One region of the Bradyrhizobium sp. Arg237L genome, then DNA from elsewhere that is predicted to be linked to it. Evidence: riboswitches for the same ligand, from Rfam matches in the RefSeq annotation. Region 1 holds a riboswitch; each other region holds the start of a gene.
What was found. A riboswitch is a leader RNA that binds a small molecule or an ion and turns the genes downstream of it on or off. The one in region 1 is predicted to bind cobalamin.
Positions count from the first base shown of each region.

Region 2: another riboswitch for cobalamin. It lies ahead of OZ411_RS41225 (TonB-dependent receptor); the one in region 1 lies ahead of OZ411_RS20160 (TonB-dependent receptor).
Region 3: another riboswitch for cobalamin. It lies ahead of OZ411_RS31740 (ribonucleoside-diphosphate reductase subunit alpha); the one in region 1 lies ahead of OZ411_RS20160 (TonB-dependent receptor).

Region 1 covers NZ_JAQMIL010000031.1:54,276-64,505, forward strand. Annotated here, with positions in the region: gene ureG (urease accessory protein UreG) at 1-455, shown strand, start outside; gene OZ411_RS20140 (urease accessory protein UreD) at 647-1,402, shown strand; gene yut (urea transporter) at 1,465-2,481, shown strand; gene OZ411_RS20150 (GntP family permease) at 2,596-4,041, shown strand; gene OZ411_RS20155 (hypothetical protein) at 4,100-4,498, opposite strand; cobalamin riboswitch at 4,858-5,061, shown strand; gene OZ411_RS20160 (TonB-dependent receptor) at 5,155-7,158, shown strand; gene cobD (threonine-phosphate decarboxylase CobD) at 7,190-8,179, opposite strand; gene OZ411_RS20170 (ABC transporter substrate-binding protein) at 8,189-9,070, shown strand; gene cbiB (adenosylcobinamide-phosphate synthase CbiB) at 9,072-10,043, shown strand; gene OZ411_RS20180 (cobyric acid synthase) at 10,016-10,230, opposite strand, start outside.
Region 2 covers NZ_JAQMIL010000124.1:4,315-14,544, forward strand. Annotated here, with positions in the region: gene OZ411_RS41215 (hypothetical protein) at 1-1,108, shown strand, start outside; gene OZ411_RS41220 (hypothetical protein) at 1,307-1,468, opposite strand; gene OZ411_RS41225 (TonB-dependent receptor) at 1,553-3,814, opposite strand; cobalamin riboswitch at 3,926-4,123, opposite strand; gene OZ411_RS41230 (iron ABC transporter permease) at 4,237-5,280, shown strand; gene OZ411_RS41235 (ABC transporter ATP-binding protein) at 5,277-6,050, shown strand; gene OZ411_RS41240 (ABC transporter substrate-binding protein) at 6,050-6,880, shown strand; gene OZ411_RS41245 (DUF938 domain-containing protein) at 7,237-7,911, shown strand; gene OZ411_RS41250 (prolyl oligopeptidase family serine peptidase) at 8,081-10,147, opposite strand.
Region 3 covers NZ_JAQMIL010000066.1:966-11,195, forward strand. Annotated here, with positions in the region: gene metE (5-methyltetrahydropteroyltriglutamate--homocysteine S-methyltransferase) at 1-1,883, opposite strand, end outside; cobalamin riboswitch at 1,990-2,193, opposite strand; cobalamin riboswitch at 2,326-2,545, shown strand; gene OZ411_RS31740 (ribonucleoside-diphosphate reductase subunit alpha) at 2,661-5,537, shown strand; gene OZ411_RS31745 (ribonucleotide-diphosphate reductase subunit beta) at 5,561-6,688, shown strand; gene OZ411_RS31750 (TetR/AcrR family transcriptional regulator) at 6,868-7,542, shown strand; gene pyk (pyruvate kinase) at 7,669-9,105, opposite strand; gene OZ411_RS31760 (DUF1036 domain-containing protein) at 9,102-9,635, opposite strand; gene OZ411_RS31765 (DUF1244 domain-containing protein) at 9,890-10,192, shown strand.

The sequences.
Region 1 (10,230 bases):
GCATCCTCGGCGTGGAGACCGGTGCCTGCCCTCATACCGCGGTGCGCGAAGACCCAAGCATGAACCTCGCCGCGGTCGAGGATATGGAACGGCGCTTTCCGGATAGCGACGTCGTGCTGATCGAAAGCGGAGGTGATAATCTGACGCTGACCTTCTCGCCGGCGTTGGTGGACTATTTCATATATGTGATCGACGTCGCCGCGGGCGACAAGATCCCGCGCAAGAACGGACCCGGGATCACGTATTCCGACATCCTGGTCATCAACAAGACCGATCTTGCACCCTATGTCGGGGCCAGCCTTGAGGTGATGAAACAGGACTCACAGATGATGCGCGGCAGAAAGCCGTTCCTGTTCACGAACTGCAAGACGGGGGAAGGCATTCCGGAGTTGGTTGCGCTGATCGAACGAGAGTTTCTGTTCGATATCAATCCGCGGGCACGGCGGCCAGCATGATACCGGCGGCCTTCCCTCCCTGGGCCCGCGCCGAAGCGCTCGGCGCATCGATGCCGGAATTCGCTCCGTTCCAGGATGAACCGCCGCAGATGAGGAGTGGCAGTGTCGGCAAGACAGGTCTCCTACGTCTCGGCTTCGAGCACCGCTCCGGCCAAACGATCCTGGCGAACTTGCAGCGGCACGCGCCGTACATGGTGCAGCGCGCGCTGCATTGCGATGAAGAGATGCCTGATATGGCCTGCGTGTTCCTAATCACCACCACGGGCTGCGTGCTGCAGGGAGACAGGCTCGCTCTTGATATCACCCTTGGTCCGCGCGCACAGGCACACCTCACCTCGCAATCGGCAACCAAGATTCACGCGATGGACGCCAACTATGCGGCGCAGAGCCAGACTATCACGCTTGCCGATGACGCATACCTGGAGTTTCTTCCGGATCCCGTGATCCCGCACCGGCACTCGCGGTTTCTCAGCGACACACAGATCTGCGTGGCGCCGTCGGCCACACTGCTGTTTTCGGAAATCATTCAACCCGGCCGCAAGCACCATCGTCCGGACGGGTGCTTCGGAGCAACCGTATTGTCGATATCAACGTCGGCCACGCGGCCCGATGGTCGCCCCTTGTTCGCAGAGAAGCTGGTGATCGAGCCGCGCCGATATCTGATGCGGCAGACTGGCGTGATGAACTCCTTTGATGTGTTCGCCAACGTGATCCTGTGCGCACCCAAGGACAAGGCAGAACGCATCCACGAGCGTGCGGAAGCCGATGTGAGCCTCGCGGAAGGCGTGGCGTTCGGCGCCTGTCATCTGCCCAATGATGCCGGCCTGATCTTCAAGGTGCTGGGCCGTGAAACCGCGCAGGTGAAAGCCAAAGTACGGGAGTTCTGGGGACTGGTACGCAAGGAGGTCATCGGCGCAGCGCTACCTCCGCCTTATCTATGGCGATAGGGATCGACGGCGCCAACAGATGATCTCCAACAGCCGGTGCCGACACGTTCAAGGAGGCTGCAATGGAAACGATCTTGGCAAAGTGGGAACACCTCTCCGCATCGTCAGGTGCATTGCGGTTCTTGGACATCAATTTGCGCAGCATCGGACAAGTTATGTTTCAGAACAACCCGCTGACCGGGATTCTCTTTCTGGCCGCGATCGCCTGGGGTTCATACGCGGCCGGCGTACCCCGAGTGGCAATTGCGGGGATCGTCGCGGTCGTCGTGGCAAACCTAACGGCGCAATGGCTTCACGTCGATAACGAGCCGCTCTATTCCGGGCTCTATGGATACAACGCCGTCCTTGTCGGACTCGCGTTGGCGACATTTTTATCGCCGAGCGCGCTCATGTGGGTGTATGTGGTGCTGGGAGCGTCGGTTTCGGTCATCGTGATGCTCGGGACTGCCAACGCCGTCAAGCCCTGGGGTGTATCCAGCCTCACATTTCCATTCGTGCTGACGACGTGGCTCCTCTTGTTGGCTACGTATGGTTTTTCCGGTCTCGTGGGGACTGCGCTGCCGTCCGGCAACGTCATCACCGCCTTTCAACCCTATGAGGCCAGCCCGCTCAAGCTCATCGACCTCTTCCAGGGCGTGCTTCAAAGCATCTCACAGGTCTTCCTGAAGGCGAGTGCTGTGGCGGCCCTGCTGCTGCTCGCTGGCCTGGCCGTGAACTCATTGACTGCCGCCGCGTTCGCTCTCGCCGGCGCGATACTGGCAGTCCTGGTGGCCCATCTTTTCGGCGCTGAAAGCGACCTGATCACTGGCGGGCTTCTCGGCTTCAGCCCGGTACTGACCGCGATCGCGCTGGGTACCGTGTTCTACCGACCGAGCTGGCGAGTCGCGATCTACGCCATGCTGGGCACGCTGTTCACCGTCATCGCACAAGCGGCGCTGAACGTTGCGTTGACGCCGTTCGCCATCCCCGCGCTGACCGCGCCTTTTGTGCTCGTCACATGGATCTTCCTTCTTCCGCGCCAATGCTTCGAGCCGACTGCGGCTGGCGCTGGCGATGTCGTGAAAGCGCGTACAACCTAGATCAGCACTTTTGGGAGAGCCTGCATGGGCGACCGGAGTTTGGCAGTGCGCGCGGACAAGCACCAACGTCATCGAATCGCAGATCTCAAGTCGTTGCTGAGGGAGGCCTGAGCCATGGGACTCATTGGGATATTGCTTGGTTTAGCCCTGCTCATGTGGCTCGCGTACCGTGGAGTGAGTGTTCTGCTGGTCTCTCCGCTGGCGGCGCTCATCGCGGCCGTATTCTCGGGCGAACCGCTGCTCGCGCACTGGACGCAGACGTTCATGGCCGGAGCGGCGCGGTTCGTCGCGCAGTGGTTCCCCATGTTTCTGCTAGGCGGGTTGTTCGGAAAGCTTATGGGCGACAGCGGTTCGATCAGCTCCATCGCGCAGTATTTGACCAACAAGTTGGGAGCCAGCCGCGCGATGCTCGCGGTGGTGATCGCCTCGGCTATTGTGACCTACGGCGGCGTGAGTGTGTTCGTCGCATTTTTTGTGCTGGCGCCCATGGCTCACGAGATGTTCCGGGCCGCGAACATCCCGCGCCGCTTGTTGCCGGCAACCGTCGGCCTCGGTGCATTCACGTTCACCATGTCAGTGATGCCGGGAACCCCCTCGGTCAACAACGCCATTCCGATGCCGTACTTCGGCACCACCACCTTCGCCGCCCCCGGGCTGAGTATCATCGCATCCGCTATCATCTTCGCCTTCGGCATGTGGTGGCTCGGCCGGGCCGAGGCTGCCGCGCGCAAGGCTGGCGAAGGTTACGGAGGCGAGGCGGATACCACTCCTGTCGTTGACGAGATGGTTCGCGAGCAAGCGGCGCCGGCGGCCGACTTCGACCCGGCCGAGTTGCCGCACGGCAAGCAGGCCGAGAATGTGCCTCCCTTCGCCCTGGCCGTACTGCCCCTCATCGTCGTTATCCTCACGAATTTCTTGATGTCGCTTGTCGTATTCCCGCGCCTCGATTTTTCGTTCCTGTCCGAGCCCGAGTGGGGCGGTACTACGATCGGGGCCGTGTCCGGCGTCTGGTCAGTTGTCGTGGCTCTCGCGGCGGCAAACTTGACGGTCCTTCTCATCAACCTCCGACGTTTGCCATCCTTGCGCGAAAGTCTCGACGCCGGGGCGAATTCTGCAGCCTTGCCGATGTTGATGATCGCTAGTCTTGTCGGATTCGGCGCAGTGGTTGCCGCGTTGCCGGCATTTGCGACGGTTCGCGATGCGGTATTCTCGATTTCCGGAGGACCGCTGGTCTCATTGGCTGTCTCTATGAATGTGCTGGCGGGGCTGACCGGTACTGCTTCTGGCGGTATGGCAATTGTGCTCAATGCATTTGGCGACGACTTCTTGCGTCTTGGCACGGAGCATCACATCGATACCGAATTGATGCATCGCATAACAACGATGAGCGCGGGCACTCTCGACGCCCTCCCCCACAACGGCACGGTGTTGCTGCTATTGCAAATCAGTGGTCTGACTCACCGTGAAAGCTATCTCGACATGGTGATGACCGTGATCGTCAGTTGCATTATCGCACTTGTTGCCGTCTTGATACTGGGTTCGGTTTTTGGATCGTTTTGACGGCTGAGATTACCGCTAACTTGGCCGATCGAGCTGGCCCGGGCCGATCAGCGCAGGCTCATGCACCTCGCGCATCGCGGATTGCCTGAGCGACTTTCGTCGCCTGCGACACTCGTCCGATTCGCGCGCCTGTGACGATCTTTCTTCGGCGCGTGCTCAAGCGCGGCACCTTGCCTTCATTGGCGGTGGATCCGGCGGAGGGATAGGGAACAAAGCTCGCGGCTCGCAGCGCGAGAGCCTTTCGAGCCGCTTCGACATTGGCGGTCCGAGCTGCCAGGTTGTGAAGACGCCTGAGCTCGCCGTTTACCCGCTTCAGTGCTGCGGCAAAGACCTGCTTGCGTTGCGAAGGGCGCTCGGCGGTTCCAGGGAAGTTCGCGCCGCGAGCCTGACCTTTTCCGCGCGTCTCTCGCCGCTTTTGTCGGCCGAGCGTTCGCTCCTTATCGCGCATCTTGCGCAAGCGGGATCGCATGTCCGCAAGATCGGTCGGCTCGACGTCATAGATGGCGGGATGATGCGTGAGGCGGATCGTCTCGTATTCGTCGTGGCTGAGGAGGCTGCGTTCGAGTTTGCATGGGAGCGACATTTCCTGTTCCTCCGTTGAATCTGTCGATGCTCACGTCAGCAGAATCATCCAGGTCTAGCGCCGCGTGTGGGTGACATGTCATGCTCGCATAAGGCTGCAGGATTGGCCATCTGCCGTCCTTTCGCCTGTCAGCAACTTTCTGTGTTCGTCATTCAGGTCGCCGCTATCAGCGATCTGGAAAAATGCTGTTGGGTTCTGATCGTTATCGATTTGAGTTTTGCTCCGCCTTGTGCTTCTTTGCGCACGTCATCGGTGCCCTTTGTAGGGTGAAACGGGAACGCGGTGCGGGAATCTTCCCCAATGCCGCGGCTGCCCCCGCAACTGTAAGCGGATATTTTTCGCGATCCGGATGCCACTGGACCTGCCGGGCAGGTTTGGGAAGGCGGATCGCGAGACGACCGCGAGCCAGGAGACCGGCCGTTGACGAGTATCAACTCGTTCGACGGTGGGTCGGCGGAAGGGCATTTATGAGCTTGCGGCGTTTTCTTGCCGGGTGTGCGGCCGTTGTCGCATGCAGTCACACTGGCGCGATGGCCCAATCGGGTCCCGAACAGCTTCCTGCTGTTGTCATCAATCCGGAGGTCCGGTCCAAACCTCCCACGAGGAACAGGCAAAGGTCTTCAACGACTGGTCCTGCGCGCCCAGCGCCCAGTACCGAAGCCGCTCCGGCAACTCCCGAAGTCGTTGTCACCCCCGACCGTACGCTGGAGCCGGCGAGCCGTACCGGAAGCTCGGTTAGCGTGGTCACGCACGAAGTGCTCGCGACCAGCAATCCGACCTCGCTCGTCGACGCGCTGCGGACGGTGCCCGGGCTCGATATCACCGAAAGCGGCGGGCCAGGCGCAACGACCAATGTGCGCTTGCGCGGCGCGAATACCGGTCAGACGCTGGTCATGATCGATGGCATCAGGGTCAACGATCCGACCGCCGCCAGTGGCGATTTCGATTTCGCGATGTTCGCCCCGAGCGCGATCGAGCGGATCGAGGTGCTGAAAGGCCCGCAGAGCGCACTCTACGGATCGGACGCGATGGGCGGCGTCGTCAACATCATCACCAAGAAGGGCTCCGGTCCGGCACAGCTCGACGTCAGCACCGAGGGAGGAAGCTACGGCACGGCGAGCAGCAGCGCATCGCTGACCGGAACCTCGGGGCCGTGGTCCTACGCATTCACGGGAAACGGGCAGCACAGCAACGGCTTTTCACGCTACGGCTATCGCATCCCCGCGCTCGAAGCCAAGTATGGTCCCCTCGAGCGCGACGGCTTCGACCGCGTCGGCGGCTCAGCACGCGTCGGCTACGACGCCGGCGAAGGCGTGCGCCTGGAGACGGGCATGCTGGCCTCGTTCACGCGGTCCGCCTACGACCAAGCCAGCGGAACGTTCCCGGACACGCCGTCGAGCGCGACGCGCCTTCTCGAGCAGGTCTGGGGACGCGCCTCATTCGACACGTTCGGTGGCATCCTCACCCATAGCGTGAGCGCGTTTGAAACGCACATCGATCGCTCGTTCGACGACGTCACCTACAAGACCAACAAGCTGCCGCAGAACACGACCTCCATCCTCTCCAATTTCGTCGGCGACAGCACAGGCCTGGAATATCAGGGCAACCTGAAGGTCGGCCCGCTCGGATCGCTCATCATCGGATCGCGCGTCCAGCATGAAACGGCGAGCACCTCCACCACCAACCTGCTGCCGATTCCCGGCGCGCCGACGCCACAGCTCGCCGGGACACAGGACACGAATTCAGTCTTCGCACTGTGGCAACTGCCGATCGGCGAGCGGCTCAACATCACGATGGGCGGCCGGGTTGACGACGTCGTTGACGTCGCACGGTTCGAGACATGGCGAGCCACCGCGGCGTACACGATCGCGGAGACCGGCACCAAGCTGCATGCGAGCGCCGGGACAGGCGCCAAGGCGCCAACGCTCTATCAACTGTATGCGCCGACTTACGGCAATTCCGCGCTCAGCCCCGAGGAGAGCTTCGGCTGCGACGCCGGCATCGACCAAAGCCTGTTCGGAGGCCGCGTCGTGGTTTCGCTGACCGGCTTCGGCAACCGGTTCAGCAACCTGATCGACTTTGTGACCGATGCGGCGCATCCGCTCGGGCACTACGTCAACGTCTCGCGCGCCGAAACCGACGGACTGGAGCTCGGGGTCAACGTCGATATCCTGCCGGGCTACCTGAAATTCAACGCCGCCTATACCTATCTGCAGGCCAAGGATCTTTCGACCGGCCTGACGCTGGCGCGCCGGCCGGAAAACCTGGCGAGATTCTCGTTCCCGATCACACCGATCAAGGATTGGCTGATCGAGCCGCGCGTGCTCGCGGTGTCGAAACGCTACAGCGGTTCAAACGAGACGCAGCCACTGGACCCTTACGTCCGCGTCGACCTCTATACCGAATACAAGATCGATGAGACCTGGAAGGTGTACTTGCGCGGCGAGAACATTTTCAACGAGCACTATCAGGAAGTGTACAACTACGGCACGACCGGGCCTGCGGCTTACGCCGGGTTCAGTGCCCACTGGTGAAACGGATGTGATGATGAGCGCGCGGGATGCGCTATCCGATCGAGCGAAACGCGCTAGCCAGGCGATCGAGACCATCGTCCGACGCAAGGCCAAATCGCAGCCATTCGCGTGCCCAGTCGAAGCTGCGGCACCAGATGTGGCGTCGTGCCAGTTCGGTGTGCAAGTTCGGGGCATCGGGATGGGAGGCAAGGCGAAAGAGCGTGGTCCCTCCGACAAGCTGAAGGCCGGCCTCTGTAAGGACATGATCCAGCTTGCTCGACTGGCGAGCGAGCTTCACGCGCGTCTCGTCGGCCCAGGATCGATCCCGCAAGGCGGCCGTGCCCAGGTGGAGCGCCGGGCCGGAGACTGGCCATGGACCCAGCGCCGCCGAGATACGTTCAACGATGTCGCGTCGGCCGATCACGAAGCCAAGGCGAAGCCCCGCGAGCCCATAGAACTTGCCGAAGGAACGCAGCACGAGGATGGGAAGGTCGGCGCTCATTCTGGCCGCACTGATGGCGGGATCGACATCGGCAAAGGCCTCGTCGATAACCAGCCAGCCTCCGCGGCGGTCGAGCCGCTCGGCAACGTGCCGAAACGCCCCGCCATCGGCGATACGTCCATCCGGATTGTTGGGGTTGACGACGACCGCGTGAATGGCGCGTTCAGGCAGCGCGGAGAGATCATTCACTGCGAGAATCTCCCTGCCTCCGCTGCTCCACGCCGCCGAATGCTCGCCATAGGTCGGACTGACGATCGCAACCGCTCCGGGACCTGCGAGATACGGGATCCATTGAATGAGCGTCTGGGTGCCGGTGGCGGCCGCGATATCCGCATCGTCGGGTACGCCGAAAGCTTCGCGCGCCGCGGCGAGGAGGTCCTGCTCGTCGGCCCGCGATGGCAAGCGCGTCCATGCACTGCCTGGAACGGGATGCCGAGTCGTCCACGGCCAGGGATTGATCCCGGTCGACAGGTCGAGCCAGTCCGCAGGCTCGCCGCCATGGCGCGCAATGGCTTCCGTCAGATCACCGCCGTGCTTCATGATCGCTTCATGCCATCAATCGCGCTCCTGCGCGAGACCCTTGTTGGCCTACTGCGGCCGGCGATCGGCGCAACGTTCGCGTTGCTGGCAGCATTGCTCGGAGGACATGCCGCTCATGCAGCCGATCTACCACGCGTCGCTTCCATCAATGTCTGCACGGACCAACTGCTTCTGGCGCTGGCCGATCCAAGCCAGATTCTCGGCCTCAGTCCCTATTCACGCGACCGCGCCCGCTCCTGGAACGCGGAAAAGGCCGCAGCCTACCCTCGACTATCAGGCGAAGCCGAAGATGTCCTGATATTGCGACCGGACGCGGTGGTTGCCGGCAAGTTCACCAAACGTGCAACACGGGAATTGCTGAAGGACAAGGGCGTGCGCGTGGTCGAATTCGACGCGGCGCGTTCGCTGCAGGACGTGAAGAGCCAGATTCGGCAAATGGGTGAACTCCTCCACCAGCCGGATCGCGCCGCATCGGAAATACGGCGGCTCGACACGGCAATCCAGCACGCTAAGGAGGCGGTATCGCAGCGCCCCTATCGCGTGCTGGCCTTGTCGCGGCGCGGCTGGGTTTCGGGTGGTGGCAGCTTGATCAGTTCCATGCTGGCCACGATCGGCCTCAAGAACGCGGCAAGCGATTTCGGCTACAAGCTTGGAGGTTTTGCGTCGCTGGAGGCGATCGTCAAGCTGAGACCCGATTTGCTCCTTGTATCTGACAGCGGCGACTTCGCGGAGGACGAAGGTGAAGCCTTCCTGTTGCATCCGGCGCTTGAACGTTTCTATCCGCCGTCGAAACGCCTGGTCATCCCCGAGAAACTGACGGTCTGCGGTGGGCCGATGCTTTCGGAGGCGCTGGAACGCCTCGTCTCCGAACTAAGCCGCGTGGCGCGATGACATGCTGGCGGGAAGCGAGACGATCTTGATCGAGGTGCTGGCGATCGCATTCGATGGGCTCATCGGCGATCCGGATTTGCTGTGGCGCCGCTTTCCGCATCCGGTGGCGCTGATGGGCTCGGCCATCAACATGCTCGATCGCGCGCTGAACCGCGAGCAATGGTCGGCCGCACAGCGCAAGGCCGCGGGATGCCTAACCACCGGCGTGCTGGTCGCGATCTGCGCAGGCCTAGGCCTGCTGCTGGAAGCCGCGCTGGGATCGACACTGCTCGGGCAAGCAGCCCAGGGGCTTGTGGCCTCCATCCTGATCGCGCAGCGCAGCCTCTATCAGCACGTCAGCCGGGTCGTCTCCGCCTTCACCGACGGTGGACTTGCCGGGGCAAGGCGCGCGGTATCCATGATCGTCGGCCGGGATCCGGAACAGCTAGACACCAGCGGCGTCTCGCGCGCGGCGATCGAATCCTGCGCGGAGAATTTTTCCGACGGCGTGGTCGCGCCGGTGTTCTGGCTGGCGCTGCTCGGGCTGCCGGGATTGTTCGTCTACAAGGTCATCAACACTGCCGATTCAATGATCGGCCATCGCAGTCCCCGCTACGAATCCTTCGGCTGGGCAGCGGCGCGGCTTGACGATCTGCTCAACCTCGCCCCTGCAAGGCTGGCCGCCATCCTGATCGCGCTCGTCGCGCCGATCGCAGGCGGCTCCACGGCGCAGGCCTTCAAGATCGTGTGGCGCGACGCTTCAAAGCACAGGTCGCCGAATGCGGGCTGGCCGGAAAGCGCCATGGCAGGTGCGCTCGGTCTCGCGCTGGCCGGGCCACGCCGTTATGGCGACCGCCTCGTCGATGACCCCTTCCTCAATGCCGGTGCCCGGATGGATGCCGATTCTGCCGACATCCGTCGCGCACTCAACCTGCTGATTGCAGCGTGCTCGCTGGAGGCAGCGATCTATGCGGCACTGGCGTTCGTGGTCTGACGGCTCCGTGCGATCTCGAGCATGCGATCGATGTCGAGATGCGCTTCCAGATGGTCGGCGAGCGCATCGAGTGCCGACTCGATCCGCGCCTCATAAGCGACAGACGAAGCGACGCCGAGATTGGCCAGCCACGCCTTTCGGAAGCTGTCATTGACAAACAGCCCGTGCAGATACGTCCCCTGCACGC
Region 2 (10,230 bases), on a different contig from region 1:
GAAATTCCACCGCTGCCCGGGATTGCGCCACGACCCCGAGGGCTTCCTTGGCTATATCGAGCGGCTCCTGGAGGCGCCGTTCGACGTGCTGCTGCCGACCCATGAGCAGGGTTTTCTGTTCGCGCGCGCCGAGGCGCGATTGAAGGGCCGCGTCGGCCTGGCGCTGCCGCGGTTCGACAATTACCGGATGGTGCACAGCAAGGCCGGCTTCAGCCGCCTGCTCGACCGGTTGGGTCTGCCGCAGCCGCCGACGCGGATCGTGACCTCGGAGAGCGAGCTGCGTGAGGCCATCCGCTTTCCCTCCGTGATCAAGACTTCGGTCGGCACGGCAAGCCGCGGCATCTGGTTCGTGCGCGACGACGCCGATTTCAACATCGCGCTGTACGAGCTCGGCGCGAGCGATACCTTTGCCGACGAGCTTCTGGTGCAGGATCTCGTCACCGGCACCACGGAGAAGGCGCAGTCGGTATTTTGCTTTGGGAAACTGGTCGGTTTTCACGCCTACCGGCAGGTCGCGCCCGGCGTCGGCGGCGGCGAGGCGATCAAGGAAAGCGTCAGCCGTCCGCAGGTGCACGCCTATCTGGAAGCGATTGGAGAAACGCTGGCCTGGCACGGCGCGCTGTCGGTCGATTACGTGATGCCGATCGACAGCCCTGTGCCGCTCCTGATCGACTGCAATCCGCGCCTGGTCGAGCCGCTCAATGCCTTCCGGGCCGGCACCGACCTCGTCGATCTGCTGCTGCGCGTTTCGCTCGGCGAGACGCCGCAGCCTTTGCCTGAGAGCCGCACCGGCGTGCGGACGCATCTGGCGATGCAGGCGCTGCTCGGCCAGGCCTCCCGCGGCGGCACCAGGCGCGACATTCTGGTTGAGTGCGGCGATCTCCTGAAGACCTCAGGGCCCTACAACGCCAGCACCGAAGAGCTGACGCCGGTGCAGCTCGACTGGCTCAGCGCCGTGCCGCTGGCGATGACGGCTGGTCTGACCCTGGTCTCGCCGAAACTGGCAAGGACGGTCGCCCGCGGCGGCTTCGGCGCGCATCTGCTCGACCTGAAGAGCATCCGCAAGATCGAGCGCGAGGATTTCGCCGGACTGCATCAGCCGCCGTAGCCGCCGTAGGGTGGGCAAAGCGCAGCGTGCCCACCTTCCCTTGCACCGCCCGTGAAATGGTGGGCACGCTGCGCTTTGCCCACCCTACAATTCTGGGCAACGCTCTCACCCTGTCATTGCGAGCGCAGCGAAGCAATCCACGTCTCCGCAAGCGGCGCGATGGATTGCTTCGCTACGCTCGCAATGACGGGAGGCGTCTCACAACGGCTCGTCGTCGGGGCCGTAGCGGTCGCGCTTCGGCGTGGCGATGTCGCCGTCTTCGTAGTCGTCGTCCTCGTCGTGGCGCGCAGGTGGAGGCGGCGGCTTCGGCTTGCCGCCTTCCTGCTTTGGAGGTTGGTTTGTCTTCCCGATCCCGCCCATATCGATCTCCCATCACCACGACATAGTGGCTGATTCGGGCGGAACAACCCGGTCCGCGCACGGCTTATGGACCGGCTGATCGCTTCAGAACGTCGCGCCGGCCTTTACGAGGAAAGTCCGGCCCGGCAGCGGATAGGCGTTGAAGCGGCCGGGCGTGAAGTTCGAGGCGATGGCGTAGTCGTAATAGAGCGCATTGAGCAGGTTGTTGACGCTGACCGACCAGAAGAAATGCTCATAGGCGCCGCTGAGCTTGAGGTCGATCGTCGCATCGCCCGGAATGCGCGTTTGCGTATTGGCCTGGTCGTTATCCATGACGCGCGAGCTCCAGGCGCGCAGCGTGGCATCGAGCACGAGATAGTTGTCCCAGATATTCCAGGTCACGCCGAGATTGCCGGTGTAGCGCGACACCAGCGGCACGTCGTTGCCCGCGAACTGTCCCTCGCGGAACACAGCACGCGTGTAAGCCATGCCGCCGCGCAGCGACACGGTATCGCTGACGCGCAGCGAAGCCTGCGTCTCGGAGCCATAGCGCCGGGTCGGCTCGAGGTTGACGTTGAAGAACAGCACCGGATTGAAATGGATCTCGTTCTCGAGGTCCATGTTGTAGACGCTGGTCTGCACCTGGAATCGGCCCGTCTTGACGCGGAATCCGCCTTCGACGTCATGCGAGGTCTGGGTCTTCAACTGGAAATTCTGCGGCAGCGGATTGAAGAAGGCGTCGAACGCGGGACCCGTCGAGACGCGCTCGTCGACATCGGGCGTGCGGAAGGCGTGCGCGGCGCGGGCGAACACCGAGAACATTTCGGTGAAGCGATGCTCGACGCCGACATGCAGCGCGTAGTTGGTCTCGCTCTGGTCGAGCGGCGTCGCCTGCGCGTCGAAGGCGAACGGCGCGTTCGGATCGTAGCGGTCGCGCGCGTTGAGCCAGGTGTTCTGCACCCGCGCGCCATAGGAGAAATCGGTCGTGGGCAAGAGGCCGACCGTGTGCATCCAATAGCCGGCGAGCGACTGCTGCGACAGGTCGTAGGTATGGATCGGCGGCACGCCCCGGAACGCGCCGCGCTGCTGGTGGAACGTCGCGTCGTAATAGTCGATGCCGGTCAGGATCGACGACGGAATCCCGAAGATCGAATTGTTGATGCTCAGCCGCGGCGTGATCGACCAGGTCTGCAGCGCGGCGTCATTGTAGGTCGACGCCGCGCTGATCAATGGCGAGGTGCCGAAGAAAGCGCTTTGCGTATCCCTCTGGCGGTAGCCGCCATCGACGATCAGGTCGACGCCGTTCAGGAGCGTCTTGGTGAAGCCGGCCGTCGCGCTCGCGCCCTGCTGGTTGCCGTAGTCGAACGGCGTGGCGGCGCCCCTGCGGTCGGTGACGAGTTGGTTGATGCCGGCGGATGGGTCGACGATTCGGCCGCCCGGAAAGCCCAGCTTCTGGTCGTCGCCGGTCACCGTCAGGAATGCTTTCAGGTCCGGCGTCGTGTAGTTGAGATTGCCGACGCCGTTGCGCTGGTCGAGCGCATTGTTCACGCGGTAGCCGTCGGACTTGATGCCGTTGCCGTAGAACGACGCCGACCATGGCCCGGAATTCATCGCGGTCGAGATCGCGGCCATGCGCTGGTTGAAGGAGCCGTACCCGGCTTCGCCCCGGATCGAGACCGGCGGGCCGCCGATGCCGGTCTTGGTGACGATGTTGATCACGCCGCCGATCGCGTTGTCGCCGTAGAGTACGGCGCCGCTGTTGCCGCGGGTGATCTCGATGCGCTCGATCGAATCCAGCGGGATGGTCGAGAGATCGACCTGCGCCATGTCGATGTCGTTGAGGCGCCGCCCGTTGAGCAGGAACAGCGTGTTGGCGGTGGCGAACGCGCCGAAGCCGCGCAGGTCGACCGAGGTCTTGGCGCCGTTCACGCCGCCAAACAGCGATTGCAACTGCACGCCCGGCGCCTGCGCGATGATTTCCGGCAAAGTGTGTGAAGGCGAATGCGCGATGTCGTCGGCGGTGATCACGGTCGAGGACGTCCCGACAATGCCAGCGAATTGCGGGCTGCCGCCACCACCGGATGACGCTCCGCTAGCGGCGGTGCCGCTAGACCCTGCGCCGCCGGCCGGCTGCGCGTTGGTCGGCACCTGGCCCGGCGCGGGACGCCGGGGGCCTGGAGTGCCGTCGGAAGCGGGCTTGGCACGGGTGCGGTTGTGGTCGCCGGGCGCTCTGACCTCGACCGGTGGCAATTGTTCGGAGGACGCTTGCTGCGCCAGCGCGGCAGAAACGTACAAGGCGGGCGCCAGCATGCTCGACGCGAGCAGGAGCGCCCGGCGTTGCTTGGTGGCGGTGATAGCAGAGAACATCGGCGAGACCTCGGTATGACGTCAGTGGCACGTCACAGCGATCCGAGGCTCACCATCGCGTTTCGCGCTTCAGGTGAAGCAAATGTCTGTACTCCCCGACCGACATCGTCGCGTGTGACCACGTAAGACGGCAGGTCTCCTGGCTCGCGGGTCGTTACCCTTCGTCGCCTTCCCAGGACCGAGACGCCCAGTGGCATATGACGAAGGATTCACCGCATACAGTTGCGGGGGCAGCCGCGGCTTGAGGGAAGTTTCCCGGTACCGCATTCCCTTTTGATCCCGATAGGAACCGTCGGAGCCATCTAGGATTTTGGCGACGCCCGAGTCAATCCCGGCGAAACTGCGGCGCCCCATCCCCAATACGCTTTTTTGTTCCGGTGTCGCTTGTCTGCCACCGAATTCGCTGCAAGAAGCAGGGCGCGATGAGTGCACAGGATTTCACGATAGCGGCGGGTCTCGCCGCGCGGCGGCGGTTGGGGGCGACCGTTGCGATGATTGCGTTGGTTGCCGTGCTGATGCTGATCTCGCTCGGCACCGGTCCGGTGCGGCTGTCGCCGCTGACGGTGATCGAGGCGTTGTTCGGTGGCGGCAGCGATGTAACGCAGGTGATCGTGCGCGAGATCCGCCTGCCGCGGACCATCCTGGCGTTCGCGATCGGCGCCATTCTCGGTCTGTCAGGCGCGGCGCTGCAGGGCCTGTTGCGCAATCCCTTAGCCTCGCCCTCGCTGTTCGGCGCGCCGCAATCGGCGGCGTTCGGCGCGGTGCTGGTGATCGCGCTCGGGCTGGCCGATGTCCGCTCCTACGCGCTGCCGGTCGCCGCCATCATCGCCGCGTTCGGCTCGGTGTTCGTGCTGCTCGCGATCGCTGGCCGCAATGCGGGGCTGTTGATCCTGATCCTCGCCGGGCTTGCGATTTCGAGCCTTGCGGGCGCTGCGACGGCGCTGGTGATGAACCTCGCCAGCAATCCGTTCCTGGTGCTGGAGATCGCGTTCTGGCTGCTCGGCTCGCTGGAGGATCGCAGCTTCCAGCATGTCGCGCTGGCGCTGCCGTTCATCGTTGCTGGTGCAGCCATCCTGCTCTCGCAGGCCAGCGCCTTCCGTGCGCTCACGCTTGGCGAAGAGACCGCGCAAAGTCTCGGCGTCGATGTCGGCCGCCTGCGGCTGTTCGTGATCACAGGCGTTGCGCTCGGCGTCGGCGGCGCGGTGGCGGTCACCGGCACCATCGGCTTCATTGGCCTGGTCGCGCCGCATCTGATGCGGCCCGTGATCGGCCACGACCCGGCGCGGCTGTTGGTGCCGAGCGCGCTCGCCGGCTCGGCGCTGTTGCTCGCGGCCGATATCGCGGTGCGCATCATCCCGTCGACCTCGGACATCAAGGTCGGCGTCCTGACCTCGATCATCGGCGTGCCGTTCTTCCTCTATCTCATCATGCGTGAGCGCCGCGCGCTCGGCGGAGGCGTCGCATGACGGCGCTTGTCGCGGAACATCTCAACGTAGCGCTCGCCGGCCGCCGCGTGCTCAGCGACGTGTCGCTGCAACTCGCCTCAGGTCATCTCGTTGCGCTGGTCGGTCCGAACGGCGCCGGCAAGACCACGTTGCTGCGCGCGCTCGCCGGCCTCATTCCCTCCGATGGCGTCATCAGGGTGGGTGGCGAGGCGCTCGCCGCGCTGCCGCTGCGCGAACGGGCCAAACGCTTCGGCTATCTTCCGCAAGGGCACATGGTGCACTGGCCGCTACCCGCGCGCGACATCGTCGCGCTCGGCCGCTATCCGCATGGTGCCACCGATCCGGCACGGCTGTCCCCGCGCGATGTCGAGGCGGTGGTGCGGGCGATGCAGGCCGCCGACGTCATGGAGTTCGCCGAGCGCCGCGTCACCGAGCTTTCCGGCGGCGAGCGCAGCCGCGTCGCACTGGCGCGCGTGTTTGCGGTGGAGGCGCCGATCATCCTGGCGGACGAGCCCACCGCCTCGCTCGATCCGCGCCACCAGATCGACGTCATGAAGGGGTTGCGTGCGGCAGCCGACAAGGGCGTGCTGGTGATCGTGGTGACGCACGACCTCGGCCTTGCCGCACGTTTTGCCGACCATGCGTTGGTGCTGGCGCAAGGGCGCCTCGCATCGCAGGGCGCGCCGGCGGATGCGCTGTCGGAGACGGTCATGGCCGATGTGTTCCGCGTCAGCGCCTTCCGCGCCGAATATCAGCGCGAGACGGTGATCGTGCCGTGGGCGGAGATCTGATGCGGCGCCTCGCTGCATTCCTTGCAGCGTTCGCCCTGTCCACCACTGTCGCGCTTGCGGCGAGCCCGCCGCGCATCGTCTCGATGAACGTCTGCAGCGATCAGTTGCTGCTCTCGCTCGCCGATCCCCAGCAGATCCTGGGCCTCAGCCGATTCTCCCGCGAGGCCTGGCAATCATTCGCCGCCGACAAGGCGCGCCGCTTCCCGATTCTCTCCGGCGGCGCGGAGGACGCGCTGGTGCTGAAGCCCGACATCGTCGTCGCCAGCCTGTTCGACAAGCGCGCAACGCGCGAGCTCTTGAAAGCAAACGGCCTTCATCTCGTCGAGTTCAGCGTGCCGCGCACGCTGGACGAGGTGAAGGACCAGATCCGCGAGATGGGCGACATCGTGCAGCATCCGGATCGCGCGAAAGCCGCGATCACGAGGCTCTACGCCGCAATCGCCCGCGCACGTCAGGCCGCAACCGGCAGGCACTATCGCGTGCTGCCGCTGGCGCGCCGTGGCTGGGTGTCCGGCAGCGACAGCCTGGTGTCGTCGCTCTTGACCGAAGCTGGCCTGCTCAATCCCGCCGGCGACCTCGGCGTCGCAGCCGGCGGCTACGCCTCGCTGGAAGCGATCGTGCAACTGAGACCGGACTTCATCCTGGTGTCGGAGGCCGGTGACCGCGCCGAAGACAACGGCCGCGCCTTCCTGCTGCATCCGGCGCTGGAGCACTTCTATCCGCCGGAGAAACGCATTGTGCTTCCCGAACGTCTCACCGTCTGCGGCGGCGTGATGCTCGCCGACGCGCTGGACGTGCTGACGAAGGAGTTGCAGCGCGTGGCGCGGTAGCTCCATCCCCCGTCATTGCGAGCGCAGCGAAGCAATCTATCTCTCAGCTCGTCATTCCGGGGCTCGCCAACGGGTCCGCGCAAAGCGCGGCCCGATGACAGGCTCCGCGAGAACCCGGAATCCATTCTTCCACTTGCGCATGCGGCGCAATGGATTCCGGGCCTGCGCCTTCGCATCCCGGAATGACGAGCGGAGAGATGGGTGCGCTCGCCCCGAATTACGCTTCCGCTTCATCCGGGGCTACGGCCGTAACCATTATGATGAAGGCGCGCCCAAATCGCGCATTGCGACGGCGCGCGCGGAATAGCAGGATCGCTACGGTGTTGCGTTTTGTACGATAGGCAAAGGAGAGCATCATGCCAGAGTTTGTGGTCGAATTCGGCAAGGACGGCGGGCGGGTCGAGGCCGACGGCCGGCTTGATGCGGCTGCCTTTCATCGCAACCATCAGCCGATCTGGGCGGTGCTGGAAAAATTTCTTTTGGGCCGATCCGGCGACGTGCTGGAGGCCGGCAGCGGCACTGGCCAGCACGTCGTGTATTTCGCGGAGCGGACCCCCGACATCATTTGGTGGCCGAGCGATCTCAACGACGCGCATCTGAAGAGCATCGCGGCCTGGCGCGCATACGCCGCCCTTCCGAACATCCGTCCGCCGCTGAGGATCGATCTCTCCGATCCGGCTTGGCCCGGTGCTGCGCCTGAGGGCGGCGAACTGCCAAAGCTGCTCGCGGTGTTCTGCGCCAATGTGATTCACATCGCGCCCTGGCGCGTCGCCGAGGGCCTGTTCGAAGGCGCCGCCCGCCGCCTGCGCGACGACGGCCGGTTGTTCATCTACGGCCCCTTCAAGCGCGACGGCAAGCACACCGCGCTCAGCAACGCCGTGTTCGACACATCCTTGCGCAACCAGGATCCCGACTGGGGCGTGCGCGACATCACCGATATCGAGAAGCTGGCGGGGCGCGTCGGTCTGTCATTGGAGGAGGCGGTAGACATGCCCGCGAACAACATGATCCTGGAATTCGCGTGCGCGTGACCGCTCCTCCGCGTCATTCCGGGGCGCGACGAAGTCGCGAGCCCGGAATCCATTGCGCAGCATACGCGGGCGGAGAAATGGATTCCGGGTTCACGCGGAGCCTGTCATCGGGCCGCGCTTTGCGCGGACCCGTTGGCGCGCCCCGGAATGACAGCGGTGAGTAGAACAATCACGCACCATCCACCCACCCGATCTTCTCCCGCAAGAACCCAAGCCCCAGCGCCATGAACGCGGCGCGTTCCTTGTTGTCCTTGCCATAGCCGTGGCCGCCGGCGGCGGGCTCGTAGAGATGGGCCTCATATCCCATTGCCTGCAGCTTGGCGGTCATCTTGCGGGCGTGGCCGGGATGCACGCGGTCGTCGCGGCGCGTGGTCGCGATCAGGATCGGTGGATATTTCTGGCCCGGCTTCGCTATGTGATAGGCGGAATAGGTTTGCAGCCAGGCCCATTCCTCGGGCTTGTCGGGATCGCCATATTCGGCGATCCAGCTCGCGCCGGCGAGCAGCCTGGTGTAGCGGCGCATGTCGATCAGCGGGATGGTGCAGAACAGCGCGCCGAATCGTTCGGGGTAGCGCACCAGCATGTTGGTGATCAGGATGCCGCCATTCGATCCGCCTTCGGCCGCGATCCGCTCGGGCCGCGTGACGCCGCGCTTCACCAGATCGGCGGCGACGGCCGCGAAGTCGTCATGCGCCAACCGCTTGCCCGCATAGCGGCCGGCGTCGTGCCAGCGCGTGCCGAACTCGCCGCCGCCGCGGATATTGGCCTCGACAATGGTGCCGCCGCGCTCCAGCCACAGCTTGCCGAGCGCCGGGTTGTAATACGGCTTCATCGCAAGACCGAAGCCGCCATAGGCGGTCAAGTGCACCGGCGCATCGCCGGTCTCGGTCGCCGGGCCGGTCTGCACATAGGGGATGCGTTCGCCGTCGACGGAGATGGCCTCGTGCTGGGTCACCACGAGTCCATCCGCGTTGAACGTCCTCGGCGCCTGCTTCAGCACCGTAGGCGCTCCGACCTTCTCCATCAGCATCAGCGAGGACGGCGTCAGCGGGTCCTGCACATTGGCGAGCAGGTCGCCGTTGCTTTCGGAGATATGGCCGTCGAGGCGCCAGACATCGACGACGCCGATCCCGGGCAGCCCTTCGAGCCGCTCGCGCGTCCAGCCGCCAGCCGATGGCGTGCAGATCTCGAACACCGGCCGCAGTTCATCGAGGATCGACAGCACTAGCCGGCCCTCGGTCCAGAAGAAGCCTTGCAGCGCCCGCCGCGGCTCCGGCTCGAACACGACGGTGAAGTCGCGGCTGCCTGCGAGGAAGGCTGACAGCGACATGCCGAGCACCGTATCGGGCGCATAGGTCTTGCCTCCGATCGTCCACGGCTCGCGCAGCTTGACGACGAACCAGTCCTGATAGGCGAGCAGCCAAATGCTGGTGGGCAGATCGAGCTTCGTCTTCGTACCCGTCTCGTCGCCCAGCCAGGCACTCAAGTTGAAGAAATCGAGCCGGTCGACGAACCACATCCGTGGGACCGGCCCGGAATCATCGAGTTGAGCGGATGCGCTCATATGGTCGGCCGGCACCTCGAACACCACCGGCGCGCGTTCGGCGGCCTCGCCGCGGCGCCACAGCCTGACAGTCCGGGCATAGCCCGATGTGGTCGCCATGCCCTCGCCATAGGCGCTCGACAGCAGCAGCGTGTCGTCGTCGACCCAATCGACGCCGCCCTTCGCCTCCGGCAGCATGAAGCCATCGGCGACGAAGCGCTTCGCCTCCATGTCGAACTCGCGCAGCATCACCGCGTCGCTGCCGCCGCGCGACAGGCCGAGGATCGCGCGCCGATCATTTCCCGGCCGCATGGACGTCCAGTTCAAGAGCCAATCCTCGCCTTCATCGGCGGCAAGCTGGTCGACGTCCAGGAGGATTTCCCAGTTGTGATTGGCTTTGCGGAATTCCCCGAGCGTCGTGCGCCGCCACAGGCCGCGCGGATTCTGCGCATCCGTCCAGAGATTGTAGAGTAGCCCACTGCGCCTGGTGACATAGGGAATGTTGTCCGGCCGGTCGAAGATCGCGACCAGCGCGTCGCGATCGGCGGCAAATGACGGGCCGGTGAATTTCTCCAGCGTCAGGGCGTTCTGCCGCTCCACGAATTCCAGCGCCCGCGCGCCTTCGATCTCCTCGAGCCAAAGATAGGGATCGTCATCGGGCGCGGCGATCGTAGGCCTGTCGTCGATGGTCATCGTGAAAACTCCGAGGTCACAGACCCATCGATGTAGGCACTCGCACCTGGGCTGTCCAATGCGTGCCATTTACTCACCCCAAA
Region 3 (10,230 bases), on a different contig from region 1:
CCTTCCCGCAGCGCTGCCTCGTCGATCTGGATCATGCCGGCGCCGGCCGCTTCGAGATCGTGCACCTCATCCCGAATAGCGAGCGCGATTTGCCGGCACACTTCGCTGCGCGGCAGGTCGTCGCGGACAAACGACCAGTTCAGGATGGTCACGGGGCCGGTCAACATCGCCTTCACCGGCTTTGTCGTCAGCGACTGCGCGAATTGCCACCATTCGACCGTCATCGGCTGCGGTCGCGAGACGTCGCCGTAGAGGATCGGCGGCCGGACGCAACGCGAGCCGTAGGACTGCACCCAGCCGAGTTCGGTGAAGGCGAAGCCGGAAAGCTGCTCGCCAAAATACTGCACCATGTCGTTGCGCTCGAACTCGCCATGGACCAGGACGTCGAGCCCGATGCTCTCCTGCCAACGGATGGCGCGCGCGGTCTGATGCTGCAGATAGGTCTTGTACGCGGTATCGCTGAGTGCGCCCTTGGCATGCGCGGCGCGTGCGTTCCTGACATCGGTCGTCTGCGGGAAGGAGCCGATGGTCGTGGTCGGGAAGCGCGGCAGGTTGAACCGCTCGCGCTGCACCTCGACGCGCTCGGCGAACCGGCTGGCACGATGGCGCGTGCCGTCATCGATGGCGGCGAGACGCTGGGCAACCTTCGCATCGTGAATCCGCGGCGAGATCTTGCGCGCGGCCGCGGCGGCATCGGATGCTCGGATCGCTTCGGACGCATGGGCCCGGCCACTTCCAAGAGCTGCGCCGAGGGCGGCAAGTTCTTCGAGCTTCTGCGCCGAGAATGAGAGCCAGGTCTTCACCTCGGGATCGAGCTTCGTCTCCAGCGCGAGATCGATTGGCACATGAAGCAGCGAGCACGATGGCGCGATCTGGACGCGTTCCTTGCCGAGCTTTGCGACAACGAGCTTGAGCTGATCGAGGATCCGGCTCAGATCCGCGCGCCAGACATTCCGGCCGTCGATCACGCCGAGCGACAGCACGCGCTGCTTCGGAACATCCATGAGATCGCCGAGCTGTTCAGGCGCGCGCACGAGATCGAGATGCAGGCCGGCGACCGGAAGGTCAAACGCGACCGCACGATTGCCGCCGAGCCCGCCGAAGTAGGTCGCCAGCATGATCCTGATGTCCGGCACTGCTTTGGCGATTCCGGAATAGGCGCGCCGTAGGGCTTGCTGAGCGGCGGCGTCCAGATCAGTTGCGAGACAGGGCTCGTCGATCTGCACCCATTCCGCGCCGCGGGCAGCGAGCTCGCGCAACACTTCGATGTAGACCGGCAAGAGCCGGTCGAGCAGCGACAGCGTGTCGAAATGCGCGTCCTTGGACTTGGCCAGTTTCAGGAACGTGACCGGGCCGATCAGCACGGGGCGCGTCTGATAACCCAGTGCCTTCGCCTCCTCATACTCTTCGATCGGCTTGCGCGAGGCGAGCGCAAAATACTGGTTCTTGCGAAGCTCCGGCACTATGTAATGATAGTTGGTGTCGAACCATTTCGTCATTTCGAGCGCCGCCACGCCGTGCGTGTGATGGCCATGTCCGCAGGCCTCGTCATGCGCGTCGGCCTTGGTGCCGCGTGCCATCGCGAAATAGGTCGCAAGCGGCACTGCGCCGCCGGTCCAGCCATAGGTTTCCGGGATCGCGCCGACCATCGCGCAGGTGTCGAGCACCTGATCGTAGAACGAAAAATCGTTCGACGGGATCACGGTGATACCGAGCTTCTTCTGCCGCGCCCAATTGGTCGCACGGAGCCCGATGCCGGTTTCGATCAGCGTCTTTTCGTCCGATGCGCCGGACCAAAAGCGTTCCAGCGCGAATTTCAGTTCACGGCGCGGACCGATCCGCGGCGTTCCGAGAGATGCAACAGCAAGTGAAGTGGAAGACATTGGCTTAACCCCATGAGTTGGGGGCAAAGGCCGTAGTGACACGTCTGGATTCCCTGCGCGAGGTGTGCACGGAATCGCAACCGCACCACCGGGACACCCCGCCCGAGGACGTGTATGTTGTCGAGGCAGGTCTCCTGGCTCGCGGGTCGTTGCTGCGGTCCGGCCTTCCCGAAGCTTTGCAGGCTTCAGTGGCAATTGTGGACCGCGGCTCGCCGCTTACAGTTGCGGGGGCAGCTCCGGCTTCACACCGGCTTCCCTCTTAGCTCCGGAAAAAAGATCTCTCCGAAGAACCACGACGCGTTCACTTACCGGCAAGATCGCGCGAACGTCAACTCGGATGACATCACGTGCGCGTGGCGCCGGTTGTTCACAGCATCGACGGCATGGGCCGAAATTTCTGCGCTTCGCCCATACGTCCCATTGACACCATTCCCCAAATCGCACCAGATGTAGCTGTCACGGTCCATCATGACGCAAGGAATGGTGGCTAAGAGGGAAGCCAGTGATCGCGCATTTATCGCGAGAATCCGGCGCTGCCCCCGCAACTGTAAGCAGTGAGTTGCTCCCGACTTTAGACGTCACTGATGCGGCATCGCATTGGGAAGACGGGGAGTAACGCCGACCTGCGAGCCAGGAGACCTGCCGCGACAGCAAAAGAACGTCCACGGGCGGGGTGTCCCGGCGGTCGCTTGCAGGCTCATGTCGGTGCGCCGCCGGCATCATCACGCAGCGTCGCCTCCGGCATCCGGCCCCAACAAACATCACGGGGTCTGCAAGATGTCACTCTCTCTCGATCGCGAAGCAGCAGTCGCGCCTCTCATCCACCTGCGCCCCGAAGCGATCGCGGCGCCGGAAGCGCGGCTGCCGATGCAGGTGATCCGCCGCAACGGCACGGTGTCGCAATTCGATGCCGGCAAGATCTCGGTGGCAATGACCAAGGCCTTCCTCGCGGTCGAGGGTCATACGGCGGCAGCGTCGCGCCGCGTGCACGAGGCGGTCGAGGAATTGACCGCGGAAGTCGTCGGCGCGCTGTCGCGCCGGATGAGCGAGGGCCGCACCTTTCATATCGAAGACATCCAGGACCAGGTCGAATTGGCGCTGATGCGCAGCGGCCATCACAAGGTGGCGCGGGCCTACGTGCTTTATCGCGAGGAGCGGGCGCGGCAGCGCGCCGAGCAGCAGGCCGCGAAATCTGTGAAGGCACCGAGCGGGCCGATCATCCATGTGACGCTCGCGGATGGCACCAAAGTGCCGCTCGACCATGCGCGGCTGGCGATGATCGTCGGCGAAGCCTGCGCCGGGCTCGACGGCGTCGACGCCGCGCCTGTGGTGGCAGAAATCCAGCGCAATCTGTATGACGGCATCAGCCAGGATGAACTCGCGCTCGCCAGCGTGATGGCGGCGCGCACGCTGGTTGAGCAGGAGCCGAATTACGCCTATGTCAGCGCGCGCCTGCTGCTCGACAAGCTCCGCACCGAAGTGCTGTCCTTCGTGCAGGGCACACCAACCACTGCGTCGCAGGCGGACATGGCCGTGCGTTATGGCGAATACTTCCCGGTCTATATCAAGGCCGGCATCCGCGCCGAATTGCTCGACCCCGAGCTCGCCCGCTTCGACCTGAACAAGCTCGCCGCGGCGCTGAAGCCGGAGCGCGATCTCGCGTTCCAGTTCCTCGGCTTGCAGACGCTTTATGATCGCTATTTCCTGCATGTCCGCGGCGACCGGATCGAATTGCCGCAGGCCTTCTTCATGCGTGTCGCCATGGGTCTGGCATTGCGCGAGATCGACCGCGAGGCACGCGCGATCGAGTTCTACAATCTCCTGTCCTCCTTCGACTTCATGGCGTCGACGCCGACGCTGTTCAATTCCGGCACGCTGCGGCCGCAACTGTCGTCCTGCTTTCTCACCACTGTTCCTGATGATCTCGACGGCATCTTCAAGTCGATCAAGGACAACGCGCTGCTTGCCAAATATTCCGGCGGCCTCGGTAATGACTGGACCCGCGTGCGTGGGCTTGGCGCGCACATCAAGGGCACCAATGGCGAGAGCCAGGGCGTGGTGCCGTTCCTTAAAGTTGCCAACGACACCGCGATCGCCGTCAACCAGGGTGGAAAACGCAAAGGCGCGGTCTGCGCCTATCTCGAGACCTGGCACATCGATGTCGAGGAGTTTCTCGACCTGCGCAAGAACACGGGCGACGATCGCCGCCGCACCCATGACATGAACACTGCGAACTGGGTGCCCGATCTCTTCATGCAGCGCGTCGAGGCCGATGGCGCATGGACGCTGTTCTCGCCGGACGAGACGCCCGATCTGCATGATCTCTACGGCAAGGCTTTTGCCGAGCGCTACGCGTCCTACGAAGACAAGGCCGCGCGCGGCGAGATGCGCGTATCCAAGAAGATCCGCGCGGTCGATCTATGGCGCAAGATGCTGACCATGCTATTCGAAACCGGGCATCCCTGGATCACCTTCAAGGACCCCTGCAATTTGCGTTCGCCGCAGCGCCACGTCGGCGTGATCCATTCCTCCAATCTCTGCACCGAGATCACGCTCAACACTTCGGACGAGGAGACCGCGGTCTGCAATCTCGGTTCGATCAACCTGCTCAACCATATCGGCGAGCGCGGGCTCGACTCGGTCAGGCTGAAGCGGACGGTCGCGACGGCGATGCGGATGCTCGACAATGTCATCGACATCAATTTCTACACCATCCCCGAGGCACGGCGCTCCAACCTGCGGCACCGGCCGGTCGGCCTCGGGTTGATGGGATTTCAGGATGCGCTGCATGTGCTTCGTATCCCGCTTGCGTCCGAGGCGGCGGTCACCTTCGCCGACACCAGCATGGAGGCGATCGCCTATCACGCGATCTCGGCTTCCGTCGATCTCGCCGCCGAGCGCGGCCGTTATCCGTCGTTCGAGGGATCGCTGTGGAGCCAGGGCATCCTGCCGATCGATTCGATCGAGCTGCTTGCCGAAGCGCGCGGTGAAGTCGCGATGGACCGCTCGCGCACGCTGGACTGGGAGGGCTTGCGCGAGCGCGTCAAGACGGTCGGCATGCGCAATTCCAACGTGATGGCGATCGCGCCGACGGCAACCATCTCCAACATCTGCGGCGTGGCGCAGTCGATCGAGCCCGCCTACCAGAATCTCTATGTCAAATCCAACATGTCCGGCGACTTCACGGTCGTGAACGCCTTCCTGGTCCGCGATCTCAAGGCGCGCGGGCTGTGGGACGAGGTGATGGTCAGCGACCTCAAATATTTCGATGGCAGTCTCGGTGCGATCGACCGCATCCCCGATGATGTCAAGGCGCTCTACGCGACCGCGTTCGAGATCGACAGCGCCTGGCTGATCGAGGCGGCGGCGCGGCGGCAAAAGTGGATCGACCAGTCGCAGTCGCTCAACCTCTATATCGCCAACCCCTCCGGCAAGAAGCTCGATGCGCTGTATCGCGTGGCCTGGCAGCGCGGCCTGAAGACGACCTATTACCTGCGCTCGCGCAGCGCCACCCATGTCGAGAAGTCGACGCTGAAGGGCACCGACGGCAAGCTCAACGCCGTTACAGTTGCCCCGGCGATGTCCACCGCCCCGGACTTGTCCGGCGCCATCGCGTGCTCGATCGACAATCCCGAATGCGAAGCCTGCCAGTGAGCAGCGGAATAAGGAACAACACCATGCTCGACTGGTCAGAGCCCGCCGCGCCCGCGCGCTACGCGGCCATCCCCGTCATGAACGTCACCGCAGCCGGCAACCAGACCGGCCTCGGCGCCATCGATCGCCATGGCGGCCGTGTCTCGGTCGACGACAAGCGGATGATCAACTGCCGCGCCGACGTCAATCAGTTGCTGCCGCTGAAATACAAATGGGCGTGGGAGAAATATCTTGCCGCCTGCAACAACCACTGGATGCCAACGGAAGTCTCGATGCAGGCCGACATCGCGCTGTGGAAATCGCGCGACGGCCTGACTGAGGACGAGCGCCGCGCGATCAAGCGCAATCTCGGCTTCTTCGCGGCGTCCGAAAGCCTCGTCGCGAACAACATCGTGCTCGCGATCTATCGCCATCTGACCAATCCGGAATGCCGGCAATATCTGTTGCGGCAGGCCTTCGAGGAGGCCGTGCACACCCACACCTTCCAGTACATCGTCGAGAGCCTGGGGCTCGATGAAGGCGAGCTGTTCAACATGTACCGCGAGGTGCCCTCGATCACGGACAAGGCGGCGTGGGCGCTGAAGCATACACAGCATCTGGACGATCCCGATTTCAGGACCGGGACGCCGGAAGCCGACCAGGCGTTCCTGCGCGACCTCGTCGCCTTCTACGTCATCTTCGAAGGCATGTGGTTCTACACCGGCTTCGCGCAGATCCTCTCGCTCGGCCGGCGCAACAAAATGGTCGGGATCGCCGAGCAGTATCAGTACATCCTGCGCGATGAATCCATCCACCTGAACTTCGGCATCGATGTCATCAACCAGATCCGAATCGAGAATCCGCATCTTTGGACGAAGGCGTTCCAGGAGGAGATTCGCGAGATGGTGCGGACGGCGGCCGAGCTCGAAGCAGCCTATGGGCGGGACACCATGCCGCGCGGCTTTCTCGGATTGAACGCGGCACTCTGCGAAACCTACATGCACTTCATCGCCAATCGCCGTTGCGCCCAACTCGGGCTCGCGCCGGTATTCGATGAAGCCGACAATCCCTTTCCCTGGATGTCGGAGGCGATGGACCTGAAGAAAGAGAAGAATTTCTTCGAGACCCGCGTGATCGAATACCAGAACGGCGGCGCGTTAAGCTGGGAGTAACCAAGGTCCGGCGGTGGGACCCCTTCTTTTTGTGCATTCCAGACGGCACAAATCCGTCTTGCCAGACGCCATGAATAGGTGTTCATCTTTTGTAGCGATCCGCGCTCGATCGCCCAAAATAGTGAAGTCTCGTTCGGCCGATCCCGAGCCGGCGAGAGCCTGGGGACGGGAACCGCGCCATGGTCTATCGGCGAACCCATCAAGTGGTAAAGCGGCTGGCCGCCCGGCGCAGCGCCATTCTGGCGGCGGCGCGCGAAGCGGCGGCGGATGGCGGCATGGCCGCGGTGCAGATCGCGCCCGTCGCGGTCCGCGCCCATGTCGCGGCGGGAACCGTCTACCGTTATTTCCCGTCCAAGGCCGACCTGATCTCCGAGCTGATCGCCGAGGTTTCGCGCGACGAACTCGCCGCGATTCGCCGGGCGGCCGATGCCGCGCCGGGGCCGTCCTCGGCGCTGGCCGCCGCGGTCACCACGGTTGCCGTCCATGTGTTGTCGCAGCGTAAGCTCGCCTGGGGCATCCTGGCCGAGCCTGTCGATGTCGATGTCACCGCCTCGCGGCTTGCCAGCCGGCGCGAGATCGCCGGCGAAATCGCCACTCGAATCGATGCCGCGGTACGCGCCGGCCACCTGCCGGCGCAGGACACCGCGCTCGCCGCCACCGCGCTGCTCGGCGCGCTGCATGAGTCGCTGGTCGGCCCGCTCGCGCCCGACAATCTCGACGATCCCGCCAAGCTGCGCGACGCCGTGCAAACGGTGACGCTGCTCGCATTGCGCGCCGTCGGCGTCATGGACGCCCGCGCCCGCGGCCTCGTGGTGCAGGCCACCACGCCCGCGAAGGCGCTGGTGGGGGCGTAGGCGCCAAGAGCGAAGTAGGGTGGGCAAAGCGAAGCGTGCCCACCATCTGTCGACAGTTGCGTTCCGGAATGGTGGGCACGCTGCGCTTTGCCCACCCTACGAGGTTATGCGCCGTACGAACGCCCGTCACTTCTCCGTGTCGCTTTGGGGCGCGACGGAGGCGATTCGGACCATGTTGGTGGTGCCGGGGATGCCGAGGGGGACGCCGGCGACGATGATCACGCGCTGGCCTGCGCGGGCAAAGCCATCCCTGAACGCGATGGAGTTGGCGCGGTCGACCATGTCGTCCTGGTCGCGCGCGTCCTCGGCGACGACACAATGCACGCCCCACACGACCGAGAGCTTGCGGCCCGTCGCCAGGTTCGGCGTGATCGCAACGACCGGCACCTTGGGCCGTTCGCGCGCGACGCGGATTGCGGTCGAGCCTGACGAGGTCCAGCAGATGATCGCCGAGAGGTCGAGCGTCTCGGCGATCTGGCGCGCGGCATCCGCGATCGCATCGCCCACCGTCTGCTCCGGCTCGGCGCGCTGCGCGGTGAGCACGCCGCGATAGGTCGGGTCGCGTTCCACTTCCTCGCCGATGCGGTTCATGGTGGTGACCGCTTCCACCGGATATTTGCCGGCAGCCGATTCCGCCGAGAGCATGATCGCGTCCGCGCCCTCATAGACGGCGGTGGCGACGTCAGAGACCTCGGCGCGGGTCGGCACCGGCGCCTGGATCATCGATTCCAGCATCTGGGTCGCGACCACCACCGGCTTGCCGGCGCGGCGCGCCATCCGCGTCATCTGCTTCTGCAGGCTCGGCACGCGCTCCAGCGGCAGCTCGACGCCGAGATCACCGCGCGCGACCATCAGCGCATCGGATGCCTCGATGATGTCGGCCAGCCGGTCGATCGCCTGCGGCTTCTCGATCTTCGCCATTACTGCGGCGCGGCCGCGGATCATCTTCTTGGCCTCGTGGACGTCCTCGGCGCGCTGCACGAAGGACAGTGCGATCCAGTCGATGCCCGTCGTCAGCGCGGCCTCGAGATCGGCGCGGTCCTTCGGCGTCATCGCCGACACCGGCAGGTCGGTGTCGGGGAGGCTGACGCCCTTGCGGTCCGACATCTTGCCGCCGATCACCACGCGCGTCACCGCGCGGTCGGGCGAGGTCTCTTCCGCAATCAGCCGCACCTTGCCGTCATCGAGCAATAGCGCGTGGCCGGGCCGCAGTGCCGCCAGGATCTCCGGATGCGGGAGGTTGACGCGGGTGCTGTCGCCCGGCGTCTTGTCGGAATCGAGCACGAAGCTCTGGCCGTTGTTGAGCTGCACTGAGCCCTCGGCAAAGGCGCCGAGCCGGAGCTTGGGCCCCTGCAGGTCGACCAGGATGCCGATCGGCCGGCCGTAGCTGGACTCGACATTGCGGATGGTCTTCACAAGGTCCCGCATCTTGTCATGCGGGGTGTGGCTCATGTTGATGCGAAAGAGGTCGGCGCCGGCCTCGAACAGCTTGCGGATCATTGCGCTGTCGGAGGAGGCGGGACCCAAGGTCGCGAGGATCTTGATCCGACGTAGTCTTCTCATTGCTTGCTTCCGGGCGGTGCGGCTGGAGGTAGACCAGACGCGCCTGGAGGCGTTCCGCCCGGTGGATTGGGCAGGCCTGGCACTGGGGGAGTCCCCGGTGCGACCCCGCCCGGCATTCCCGGCACCTTCTGCGCCGGCTGCTCGTTGGCTTCCGTCAGTTGTACGGTCCACGCCCGTTGCTCCCCGGTATCGACCTCGAAGAAGCCAGTGCGGTCATAGCCGCGCGCCAGGCAATTCTCGGTGCCGCGAATGGTGAACTCCTTGTCGCGCGAGCACATGAAGGCCTGGCCCGACCATTCGCCGCCGCGGTCATAGTCCAGCGCGTAGATGTAATAATAGCGCGCGACCAGATTGCCCCGCAGCAAGGTCTCGCAGGAGCGCGAGGAGATGTTCCACCAACCCTCGGTGGTCCAGCCCTCCGCGTCCTTGTAGCCGAGCGCGATGCCGACCCGGCTGGCGGTATTGTTGCAGAGCCGGAAATCGGCCGCCGCGGGGCTGGTCCACAGGCACGCCGCCACAAGCGCCAGCATGGGCAGAAGACCGGCAAGCAGACGAGGGGGGAGGGGAAGGGAATCCAGTACGATCATGAGGCGAAGCTACACCGAATCATTGACGATTTCGCGTGGCTCGGTGGCGCCTGTCAACGGAAGGCAGGCGGACTTCTGCCATCGAAAACCGCCGATCCCACCCGATTTCATGCTGTTTTGCGCAGCGATGTGGCAAAATCTGTGACGAATCCCACCTGATATCAATATGCTGGGAATCACAAACCGGGATGACGGCCATGACCATTGACGACAGGACCAGGACCGAGCTGGAAGCCGCCGTGTTCCGGCGCCTGGTGCAGCATCTGCAGGACCGCACCGACGTCCAGAATATCGACCTGATGAACCTCGCCGGATTCTGCCGGAATTGCCTCTCCAACTGGATGAAGGAAGAGGCCGACGCCAAGGGTATCGCGATCAGCAAGGATGAGAGCCGCGAGGCCGTCTACGGCATGCCCTATGAAGAGTGGAAGGCAAAATACCAGGGCACGGCGACGCCGGAGCAACTGGCCACGATGAAGAAGGCGCATCCCGGGCATTGAGGCGAGGCCTGTAGCCCGGATGGAGAGCAGCGCAATCC